DNA from 3 places in the Streptomyces sp. NPDC047974 genome. Region 1 is predicted to be linked to each of the others. Evidence: riboswitches for the same ligand, from Rfam matches in the RefSeq annotation. Region 1 holds a riboswitch; each other region holds the start of a gene.
What was found. A riboswitch is a leader RNA that binds a small molecule or an ion and turns the genes downstream of it on or off. The one in region 1 is predicted to bind cobalamin.
Positions count from the first base shown of each region.

Region 2: linked by a shared signal. The riboswitch ahead of AB0E19_RS00310 (ABC transporter substrate-binding protein) and the one ahead of AB0E19_RS34100 (ABC transporter substrate-binding protein) in region 1 are both predicted to bind cobalamin.
Region 3: linked by a shared signal. The riboswitch ahead of AB0E19_RS25405 (energy-coupling factor ABC transporter permease) and the one ahead of AB0E19_RS34100 (ABC transporter substrate-binding protein) in region 1 are both predicted to bind cobalamin.

Region 1 covers NZ_JBEZNU010000039.1:7,008-10,269, forward strand. The annotation lists gene AB0E19_RS34095 (iron chelate uptake ABC transporter family permease subunit) at 1-341, opposite strand, end outside; gene AB0E19_RS34100 (ABC transporter substrate-binding protein) at 449-1,489, opposite strand; cobalamin riboswitch at 1,655-1,779, opposite strand; gene AB0E19_RS34105 (metalloregulator ArsR/SmtB family transcription factor) at 1,866-2,264, opposite strand; gene AB0E19_RS34110 (heavy metal translocating P-type ATPase) at 2,359-3,262, shown strand, end outside.
Region 2 covers NZ_JBEZNU010000001.1:63,360-66,621, reverse strand. The annotation lists gene AB0E19_RS00320 (ABC transporter ATP-binding protein) at 1-35, opposite strand, end outside; gene AB0E19_RS00315 (iron ABC transporter permease) at 32-1,117, opposite strand; gene AB0E19_RS00310 (ABC transporter substrate-binding protein) at 1,153-2,169, opposite strand; cobalamin riboswitch at 2,217-2,398, opposite strand; gene AB0E19_RS00305 (TIGR03618 family F420-dependent PPOX class oxidoreductase) at 2,698-3,144, opposite strand.
Region 3 covers NZ_JBEZNU010000019.1:84,745-88,006, forward strand. The annotation lists gene cbiQ (cobalt ECF transporter T component CbiQ) at 1-310, opposite strand, end outside; gene AB0E19_RS25400 (energy-coupling factor ABC transporter substrate-binding protein) at 317-673, opposite strand; gene AB0E19_RS25405 (energy-coupling factor ABC transporter permease) at 673-1,371, opposite strand; cobalamin riboswitch at 1,400-1,622, opposite strand; gene AB0E19_RS25410 (SDR family NAD(P)-dependent oxidoreductase) at 1,677-2,492, opposite strand; gene AB0E19_RS25415 (AraC family transcriptional regulator) at 2,670-3,262, shown strand, end outside.

The sequences.
Region 1 (3,262 bases):
GCGCCGCCGGTGACGGACACCAGGCCGCCGCCGGCACCGAGGACGACGACCGCGACCGCGCCGGTCGACGCGCCGGAGGAGACGCCGAGGACGAAGGGGTCGGCGAGCGGATTGCGCAGCAGCGACTGCATCACCGCGCCGCAGACGGCGAGCCCGGCCCCGCACACGGCGGCGAGGAGGGTACGGGGCAGCCGCAGGTCCCAGACGATGCCCTCGCGGATCGTGCTCAGGCCGGACGGCTCCCCGCCGAGGCGTGCGGCGACGACGGACCAGGCGTCGGCGACCCGGATGTCGGCGGGGCCGAGGGTGACGGCGAGCGCGACCGAGACGCAGAGGAGCACGACCCCGGCCGCCCCGGCGAACGGCGTGAGCGCACGGGAGGACCGCGCGGAGGCGGCGGCGGAAGTGGCGGCGGAAGTGGAGGTCGAGGTCGAGGTGGAGGTGGAGGTCACTTCGCGAGCCCGTGCGTGCGCAGGGCGGCCGCCAGCTGCTCGATGCCTTCCACGGTGCGGATGGTGGGGTTCATGGCCTGGCCGCTGAGGATCACGTACCGCTTCTTCCGGACCGCCGTCATGTTCCGGGTGACCGGGTGCGACTCCAGGAACTCGATCTTCTTCGCGGCGCTCTCGGCCGACTGCGCCTTGCGGGTCAGGTCGGCGATCACCAGCACGTCGGGGTCGCGGTCGACGACCGTCTCCCAGTTGATCTGCGGCCACTCCTCCTTCGTGTCGTCGAAGACGTTCCGCACGCCGAGCGTCCCGCTGATGATCCCCGGCGCGCCGCAGCAGCCGGCCATGTACGGCCCCTGGGAGTCGGAGAACCAGTACAGGACGGACGCGTCCCCGAAGTCGGCCCCGGCCTTGGCCTTCTCCACCCGGGCGCGGAGCTCCCCGACGAGCTTGTCGCCGCGCTCCGGAACCCCGAAGATCCGTGCCAGGTCGCGGACTTCGCCGTACACGGCGTCCATCGTGAGCGGCTCGGTGCGCACGCCGTCGCCGTCGCCGCCGTTGTCCTTGCCGACGCAGTCGGCGGGGGAGAGGTACGTGGGGACGCCGAGCTTCGTGAACTGCTCGCGGGGCGCCACCCCGCCCTTGCCCAGGGTGTAGAGGAAGGAGGCGCTGACGAAGTCGGGTTCGGCGTCGAGCACCTTCTCGAACGACGGGTAGCGCTCGGCGAGCCGGGGCACGGACGCGTTCGCCTTCTCCAGGCCCTTGAGCACCGGGTCCGTCCAGGTGGCGGTGCCCGCCATCCGGTCGGCGAGGCCGAGGGAGAGCAGGATCTCGGCCGACCCCTGGTCGAGGGCGACGGCCCGGCGGGGCGCGGCGGCGACCTCGACGCGCTGTCCGCAGTTGTCGAGGCGGACGGGATACCCGGCGCCGTCCGCCGCCTTCGCTCCGGACGGGCCGGGCGACGCCGTCCCGCCGGCGCCGCAGCCGGCCGCGAGCACGGCACCGGCCACGAGCAGCACGGCGGAACGGACGGAACGCACGGAACGAGAAGAGCCGGCGGATCGGGAGGGACGGGGGGAACGGGCGGTGTGCGCGAAGGGCACGGGGAACGGCACGGGGAAGGATCCTCTGCGTCACGGCTCATGCGCGGAGCCTGATGTACGGTGCTCCCCGGGCGCCGTACGACCGCCGCCCGGGCCGCCAGCAGGTCTTCGGACTCGGGGTCGTCCGGACGGAACGCCTTCCCAGGCCCCCTCGGGGCCCAGTGGCCGATGTCCCGCCCGTCACCCTCACCGCTGCGCGTCAGTTCCGGATTCCCACCGGATTCCCTGACCTCCGCACGGACCGCGTGGATCCGTGCAGGGGTGCGACTGGCCCTGGCAAGTTACCACGACCGGATCTTGCTCCCCGGCGGGGCTACTCGCCCGCGGCGGCGCCCGTACGGGCGGCCGGCGCGTCGAGCTCGGCGGGCAGGTCGCGGACGCCGAGGCGCAGGTGCTCGACGTGGTGCAGCGCCTGGTCGAGGAGTTCGGCGACGTGGTTGTCGTAGAGGGCGTAGACGATCGAGCGGCCGTGGCGCTCGCCGGTCACCAGACCGAGGTTGCGCAGCAGACGGAGCTGGTGGGAGCAGGCGGAGGGCTCCATGCCGACGGCCGTGGCCAACTCCCCGACCGAGGAAGGTCCTTCGCGCAGGCGCGCCAGGATGTACAGCCGCGAGGGCGTGGCGAGGGCCTGGAGCGTCGCGGCGACGTCGGTGGCGCCGACCGCGTCGAGGCGCTCGCGCGTGGTGCTGGTGGCAATCGGTCCGTGGCCCATGTGACCATGATACGGACGACACCTGAAGACCTATTCATGTGTTCCTGTATGGTGGGCGCATCGTCCCGCCGGCCCCGTGAAGGGTTGCTTCGTCATGTCCTCCGTCCTGCAGAGCCCCGGGCCGCAGACCCCCGCCGCCCCGTCGCCCCGCCCCGGCCGCGTACCGCCCCGCCGGCGCACCCGCGTCCTGGCGCTGCCCGAAGCCCGCTGGGCGCTCGCGGCCCTGCTGCTCTTCCTGGCCGCCCTCCCGCTGTACCTGCTCGGCGCGCCGGCCTGGCTGTGGGGCCCGCTGTTCGCGGCCACGTACGCCACCGGCGGCTGGGAGCCCGGCTGGGAGGGCCTGAAGGCCCTCGGGGAACGGACCCTGGACGTGGACCTCCTGATGGTGGTGGCCGCGCTCGGCGCCGCCGCCATCGGCCAGGTCCTCGACGGCGCGCTGCTCATCGTCATCTTCGCGACCTCCGGCGCGCTGGAGGCCGTCGCCACCGCCCGGACCGCCGACTCCGTACGCGGCCTGCTCGACCTGGCGCCGGAGACGGCGACACGGCTCGCGGGCGACGGCACGGAGGAGGTCGTCCCGGCCGGCTCCCTCGCCGTCGGCGACGTCGTCCTCGTCCGGCCCGGTGAGCGGATCGGCGCCGACGGCCGCGTGCTCGACGGCGCGAGCGACGTCGACCAGGCCACCATCACCGGGGAACCGCTGCCCGTGGCCAAGCAGCCGGGCGACGAGGTCTTCGCCGGCACCCTGAACGGCTCCGGCGCCCTGCGCGTGCGGGTCGAGCGCGACCCCTCCGAGTCGGTGATCGCCCGGATCGTGGCGATGGTCGAGGAGGCCGCCGAGACCAAGGCGCCGACCCAGCTCTTCATCGAGAAGGTCGAGCAGCGCTACAGCATCGCCATGGTCGCCGTCACCCTGCTGATCTTCACGATCCCGCTGCTCCTGGGCTCCGACCTCCGGTCCACCCTGCTCCGGGCGATGACCTTCATGATCGTCGCCT
Region 2 (3,262 bases), on a different contig from region 1:
GTGACGCCGTCGACGACGAGTTCGGTGGCGGTCATGCCCTTCCCCGTTCGGTGGTCCCGCGGGCGTCGCGGCGCATCAGCCACAGGAAGAACGGTCCGCCGCACAAGGCCGTGAGCACACCGACGGGGATCTCCGCCGGCGCGGCGACGACGCGCGCGGCGATGTCGGCCCAGACGAGGAAGACCGCTCCGCCGAGCGCCGCGGTCGGCAGGACGCGGCGGTGGTCGCCGCCTACGGCGAGGCGGACGATGTGCGGCAGCATCAGGCCGACGAAGCCGATCGGTCCGCACGCCGCGACGAGGACGCCGGTGACGAGGGACAGCAGGACGAACATGCGGGCGCGGAAGCGGGCCACGTCCAGGCCCATCGTGGTCGCCGCCTCCTCGCCGGCGAGCAGCAGGTTCAGATGGCGCGCCTGCACGAGGAGGACGGAGATCCCCAGCAGCAGGGCGGCGCCGGGCAGCCACAACGTCCCCCAGCCGACGCCGCCGAGGCCGCCGAGGGTCCAGGCGAGGACCGCGCGGGCCTCGTTGCCCCGGTCGGTGGTGAGCAGCAGCAGGTCCAGTACGGCGGTGAGCACCGCGGCGATGGCCACGCCGGACAGGACCAGCCGTGCCGAGGTGATCCTGCCGCCGGTGCGGGCCGTGGCGTAGACGAGCAGCAGCGCGCCGAGCGCGCCCGCGAACGCGGCGACCGACAGCGACACCGGCCCGAACAGGGTGACCCCGAACACGATCACCACCACGGCGCCCAGGGACGCCCCGGAGGAGACCCCGAGCAGGTAGGGCTCGGCGAGCGGGTTGCGGATCAGGGCCTGCAGGGCCGTGCCCACGACCGCGAGTCCGGCGCCGGCCACGGCGCCGAGCAGGACGCGGGGCGCGCGGACGTCCAGCACGATGGTCTCGCGCGCCCGCGACCAGTCCTGTTCCACCCAGTCGGCGCCCAGCGCGTGCGTCACGATGCCCCACACCTGGCCGGGCGGCACGTGGACCGAGCCGATCGCCAGGCCCGCCATGGCGGAGGCCACCAGCAGGACGGCCAGGACCACGAGGACGACGGAGAGACGGGCCGACCGGGCGGGCCCGGCCCGCCCGTCGTCCCGTTTCCCCGGTCGCACGGCCCGCCCGGGGGCGGCGTCGGTGACCGGGGCCGTCACCGGAAGCTCTCGGGCCGGATGCCACGGGCCAGATCGTCCACCGCGTACGCGGACCGCACGCCGACGAGGGTGGCGGTCAACGGCAGGACGACGAACCGCTTGTTCCTGATGGCGGGCACGTCCTTCAGAGCGGGCTGGGCGAGCAGGAACTCCTTCTTCTGCTCGACGCTTCCGGCGCCCGCGTAGTCGTAGATCGCGACGACCTCCGGCCGGCGTTCGACGACCTGCTCCCAGGAGACGTCGCCGAAGACGTCGTCGAGGTCGGCGAAGACGTTCGTGCCACCGGCCAGCCGGATCAGTTCGGTGCCGAGGCTCTTGCCGCCCGCGGTGAAGGCGGCCTTGTCACCGCTGTCGTACACGAAGACGGGCACCGGGGGCTCGCCCTCGACGGCGGTGGAGGCCTTCGCGACCCGCGCCCGGAGGTCGGAGACCAGCTTGTCCGCGCGGTCGGACACGCCGAAGATCGCGCCGACGGTACGGATCTCCTCGTACGTGTCCTCCATCGTCACCCGCTTCTTCCCGCAGTACTCGCGGTTCAGGTGGGTGTCGACGCCCGCGTCCCGGAACGCCTTGCGGGAGCGGCCCGCCTTCTCGTCGAAGGCGCTGCCGTAGCCGCCGTACACGAGGTCCGGTTCGGCGTCCAGGACGGTCTCGAAGGACGGCTCCCTCTCCGCCAGTTCGGGGATCGACTCGTAGTCCTTCCGTAGTTCGGGCAGGACGGCGGAGTCGGGGAAGGCGGTGCCGACCATGCGGTCCTTCAGCCCCAGGGCGAGCATGAGCTCCGCCGGATGCTGGTGGATGGTGACGACGCGGGCGGGCGCCTTGTCGTACGTGGTCTTCACACCGCAGTTGTCGATGGTGACGGGAAAGCCTCCGCCCGACGGGGACGTGGCCTTCGTGTCCTGGGCCGCGTCCTGCGACGCGCCGCAGCCGGCGGTCAGCAGAGCCGCCGACAGGGCGACGGCCGTGGCCGCGGCGCGCAGGGCACGGCGTCGGCGGGCAGGGGTGAACAGCAGAGAACGGTCGTACAAGTGAAGCCTCCTGGGGAGTCCGCGCTCCTCGGATCGGGCCCGCGACAGGCCAGTGTCCTGACTCCCGGATCGACGCTCCCCTTGCCTTCCCACGCACGGCGCAGTGGCATGCCGAAGGGTGCACTCCCCGGTCACAGTGGCGGGACCGTGCCGGAATCGCACCGGCTTCCTGTCTCCCGTCGCGGTGATGACCTGTTGATCCTACGATCCACCGCGCCCGCGTCAAAAGGGCGTGCGAACTCGGCCGCACGCCCCTCGTGAGCGAACGCCGACCGCCCCGGTGCTCCGCCCTCTGCCGCCCCGCTCCGGAACACCCCTGCTGATGCGGCGGCCAGGTCAGGCGGCGCCCCCCGACGTGGTGGGGGTGGACGCGTCCCCCTTGGGCAAGGTCCTCTGGATCGGCTTCTGTTCGCCGCGCCCGCGGGAACGGCCCGCCGCTCCGGTCACCGCCGACAGGGCTGCGTCCTCCCGCCCGCTGCGGTGGCTACCGGTGTGCGGTGAGCGTGTCGGTCAGGGAGCGGGGACCGGGCCGCCGGGCCGGAAGCGCTCCACCCCGACGACGTGCCGCACCTTGACCGGGCGGACGATGACCGCGACTCGCCGTTCCCCCGGCATGAGCCACTCGTAGCGCTCGCCGCCGAGGTACTTGCGGGCCAGCCGGTCCATCCGCTCGCGCGCTTCCTCGCCCTCGATGAAGCGGGACACCACGCCGTTGATCTGCACCCGGTCGAAGGGATCGGTGGCGTCCGCGTGCGAGAGGTAGACGCGGGGGTCGCGGCGCAGGTTCTCCTCCTTCACCCGGCCCACCGACGTGTTGAACATCAGCTCGCCCTCCCCCTCCAGATCCACCCACATCGGGCTGACCTGCGGAGCCCCGTCGGCGAACACCGTGCCGACGTACCAGATGTTGGGGGCCTGCAGACGGGCGCGGACGGTCTCGTCGAAGGTCGCGGTCATCCGGGGAGAGTACAACCTGGCTCGGGAAGACCACCTGGGGAATCGCGGATTGCGGCACTCGTGGTCACGGCCGACACGTCCCTCGATCCCCCGAGGGCGGCGATCAGGCGTGAGGAGA
Region 3 (3,262 bases), on a different contig from region 1:
CGCCCGCGTGCACCGGACCGTCCGGCGCCCAGGCGACGGGACCACCGGGCCCGCCCACCGAGAACAGCAGCGGAACGGCTCCCGTGACGCAGAAGCCCAGCGGGATCCGGAAGGCCCGCCACAGCTGCCGGCCCGGCACACCGGCCGGACCGAGCAGCACGGCGAGGGTCGCCGCGGCGACCAGGAGCGCCCCCGGCCACGGCGGCAGGCAGACCGCGCACAGCGTCAGACCGAAACCGAGCAGGGCCTTCTCCGCCGGATGGCGGCGGCGCCAGCGACTGCTGTGCGCCGCCGCGTCGATCGGCAGCATCGGCGGCTACGCGCCCTTGTCCGCGCCCTGGGCGGGCACGGTGCCCTCGGCGCGGGCCGCCGCCCGCTCCTCGCCCTGCCGCCGGCCGCGCCGCAGCCCGAAGTAGTACGCGAGGACACCGGCGCCCAGCGCCGCCTGGAGCGAGAACAGCGCCGACTCGATCTCGCCGGACGGCGGCTCGTACAGCGGCGAGAACCACGGCTCGTAGTCCGGCTCGATCTCCGTGATCGCCGTCTCCGCCTCGGCGTCGGCGCCGGTGAACGGCTCCTCCTTGTGGTCGCCGAGCCCCAGCGCCAGCGGCAGCACGGCCAGCGCCGCCACCAGCAGGAGCAGCAGACCGTTGATCTTCGTGTTCCTGCTCATCACGCCGTCGCCTCCTCGCGCCGCTCCGCCTTCTTCGGCGCGGCGAGCACGCCGAGCCGCAGCAGATCGCCCTTGCTGGACTGGGTGAGCAACCGCATGACCAGGACGGTCAGCAGCCCCTCGCTCACCGCGAGCGGAATCTGCGTCACCGCGAAGATCCCGCCGAACTTGGCGAGCGAGCCCGCCACGCCGCTGCCCGGGTCGGGGAAGGCGAGGGCCAGCTGGACGCTGGTCACGCAGTAGGTGGAGAGGTCGGCGACGAACGCGCCGAAGAACACCGCCACCATCAGCGGCGCCCCGGACCGCCGGACCAGCAGATAGGTGCCGTATCCGGCCCACGGACCGACGATCGCCATCGAGAAGACGTTCGCGCCCAGCGTGGTCAGCCCGCCGTGGGCGAGCAGCAGGGCCTGGAACAGCAGGGTGATCGTGCCGAGCACCGCCATGATCGGTGGCCGGAACAGGATGGCGCCCAGCCCCGTACCCGTAGGGTGGGAGCAACTGCCGGTCACCGAGGGCAGCTTGAGTGCGGACAGGACGAAGGTGAAGGCGCCGGAGGCGCCGAGCAGCAGGGTGGACTCGGGGTTGGCGCGCACCTCGCGGGTGAGCGCGCGGACGCCGTGGACGACGAACGGAGCCGATGCGACGCCCCAGGCGGCCGCGTGGACGGGGGGCAGATACCCCTCGGCGATATGCATGATCGGGAGACCCTCTCCAGCACCTCGTGGATGGACAACGCGCCCTGGCCGGTCTCCTGGCTGACGGTAGTGCCGCCCGACTCCGCCTTCCCACCCCGCGACGGTCTCCCGCGGCGGAGCAGTGGCTTCCCCGAAGGGACGGAGCCGGACCTCCCGATCACAGTGGCGAGGGCCGCACCGGTACTGCACCGGTTTCCCGAACACCAAGGCCCTGTGACATTAGTGTGTTGACCTGCTTCATCACAATGCGGGGTCGGTCACTCGCGCTCCGAAGCACCCGGCCGGGGCGCCGCCGCCCCCCGTGCTCAGCCCTGCGCCCGCACCGACAGCTCCTGCCAGTCCGCCCAGGTCCTGAGCCGGTCGGCGTAGACCTGCGGCAGCATCTCGTTTCCCTGGGTGCCGAGGAAGACGCGCAGCGGCGGCTCGTCCGCGTCGACGACCTCCAGCAGCGCCCGCCCGGCGGCGGCCGGGTCGCCCAGGTCCAGCGTCGCGACGAACGCGCCGAGCGCCTCGCGGGCGCCGTCGTACGCCGGGATCGGCTCCGAGTGGACGGCCGACTCCCCACCCCAGTCGGTGGCGTACGCGCCCGGCTCGATCAGCGTGACCTGGATGCCGAGGTCCGCCACCTCCTGCGCCAGCGACTCGGTCAGCCCCTCCAGCGCCCACTTCGAGGCGTGGTAGCCGCCGACCAGCGGCCAGGCCGCGACGCCACCGGTGGAGGAGATCTGCACGATGTGGCCGCCGCCCTGCTCGCGCAGGTGCGGCAGCGCGGCCTGGGTCACCCACAGGGCGCCGAACAGGTTGGTCTCCAGCTGGTCGCGCAGCGCCCGCTCGGTCAGCTCCTCCACGGCGCCGAACAGGCCGTACCCGGCGTTGTTGACGACCACGTCGAGCCGGCCGAAGTGCTCCCTGGCCCGCCCGACGGCCGCGAACACCGCGTCCTTGTCGGTCACGTCCAGGGTCAGGGCGAGCACGGCGTCGCCGTACCGCCCGGACAGGTCGGAGAGGTTCCCCGCGTCGCGGGCGGTGGCGGCGACCCGGTCGCCGCGGTCCAGGGCGGCCTCGACGAACCGCCGGCCGAAGCCGCGCGACGAACCGGTGACGAACCAGACCTTGCTCATGGGTTTCTCCCTCGCGTCAGGGGCCGCACGGGGGTGCGGCCGGGCCGTCGTGGACGTCGGCCCGCGCTCCACACTAGGAAGCCCTCGCCGGACGCTCCATGACGAAAGCTCTCCTCTTTTTGCCCGTACGTCTCATCCGCTGCGACGCAAGGTGGCTCCTCGCCTACGCTCACGGCCATGGACGTACTCGCCGACATCATGGCCGCGACCCGCTTCACCGGCGTGCTGCTCAACCAGCTGCGCTCCGGCCGGCCCGACTGGGGCTGCGGGATCGCGCCCCTGCCCACCGCGGGCTTCCACCTGGTCGCCGAGGGCGTCTGCTGGCTGCGCGTGCCCGGCCGGGCGCCCCTGCGGCTCGTGCCCGGCGACCTGGTGCTGCTGCCGCACGGCGACCCGCACGAGCTGACGGGTTCTCCGGAAGCGGTCGCCGTGGCCTACCCGGACCTGGAGGCGGCCCATCCGCCGGGCCGCGAAGGCGTCGTCGACCTCGGCGGCGACGGCCCGGTCGTACGCGTCGTGTGCGGCAAGTTCGCCTACGAGGGCGTCACCGGACGGCACCCCGTCCTGGCCGCCCTGCCCCGGGTCGTCCACCTCCCCGGCATGAGCGCCGACCCCGAACTCCAGGCCACCGTACGGCTGATCGCGGCCGAGACCACCCGCCGGCGCCCCGGGGCCCAGGCCCTCGCGACGCGGCTCACCGACGTGCTGTTCGTGCAGGCGGTCCGCGCCTGGCTGGAGCGCGGCGCCGACGGCGAACCGGGCGAGCCGTC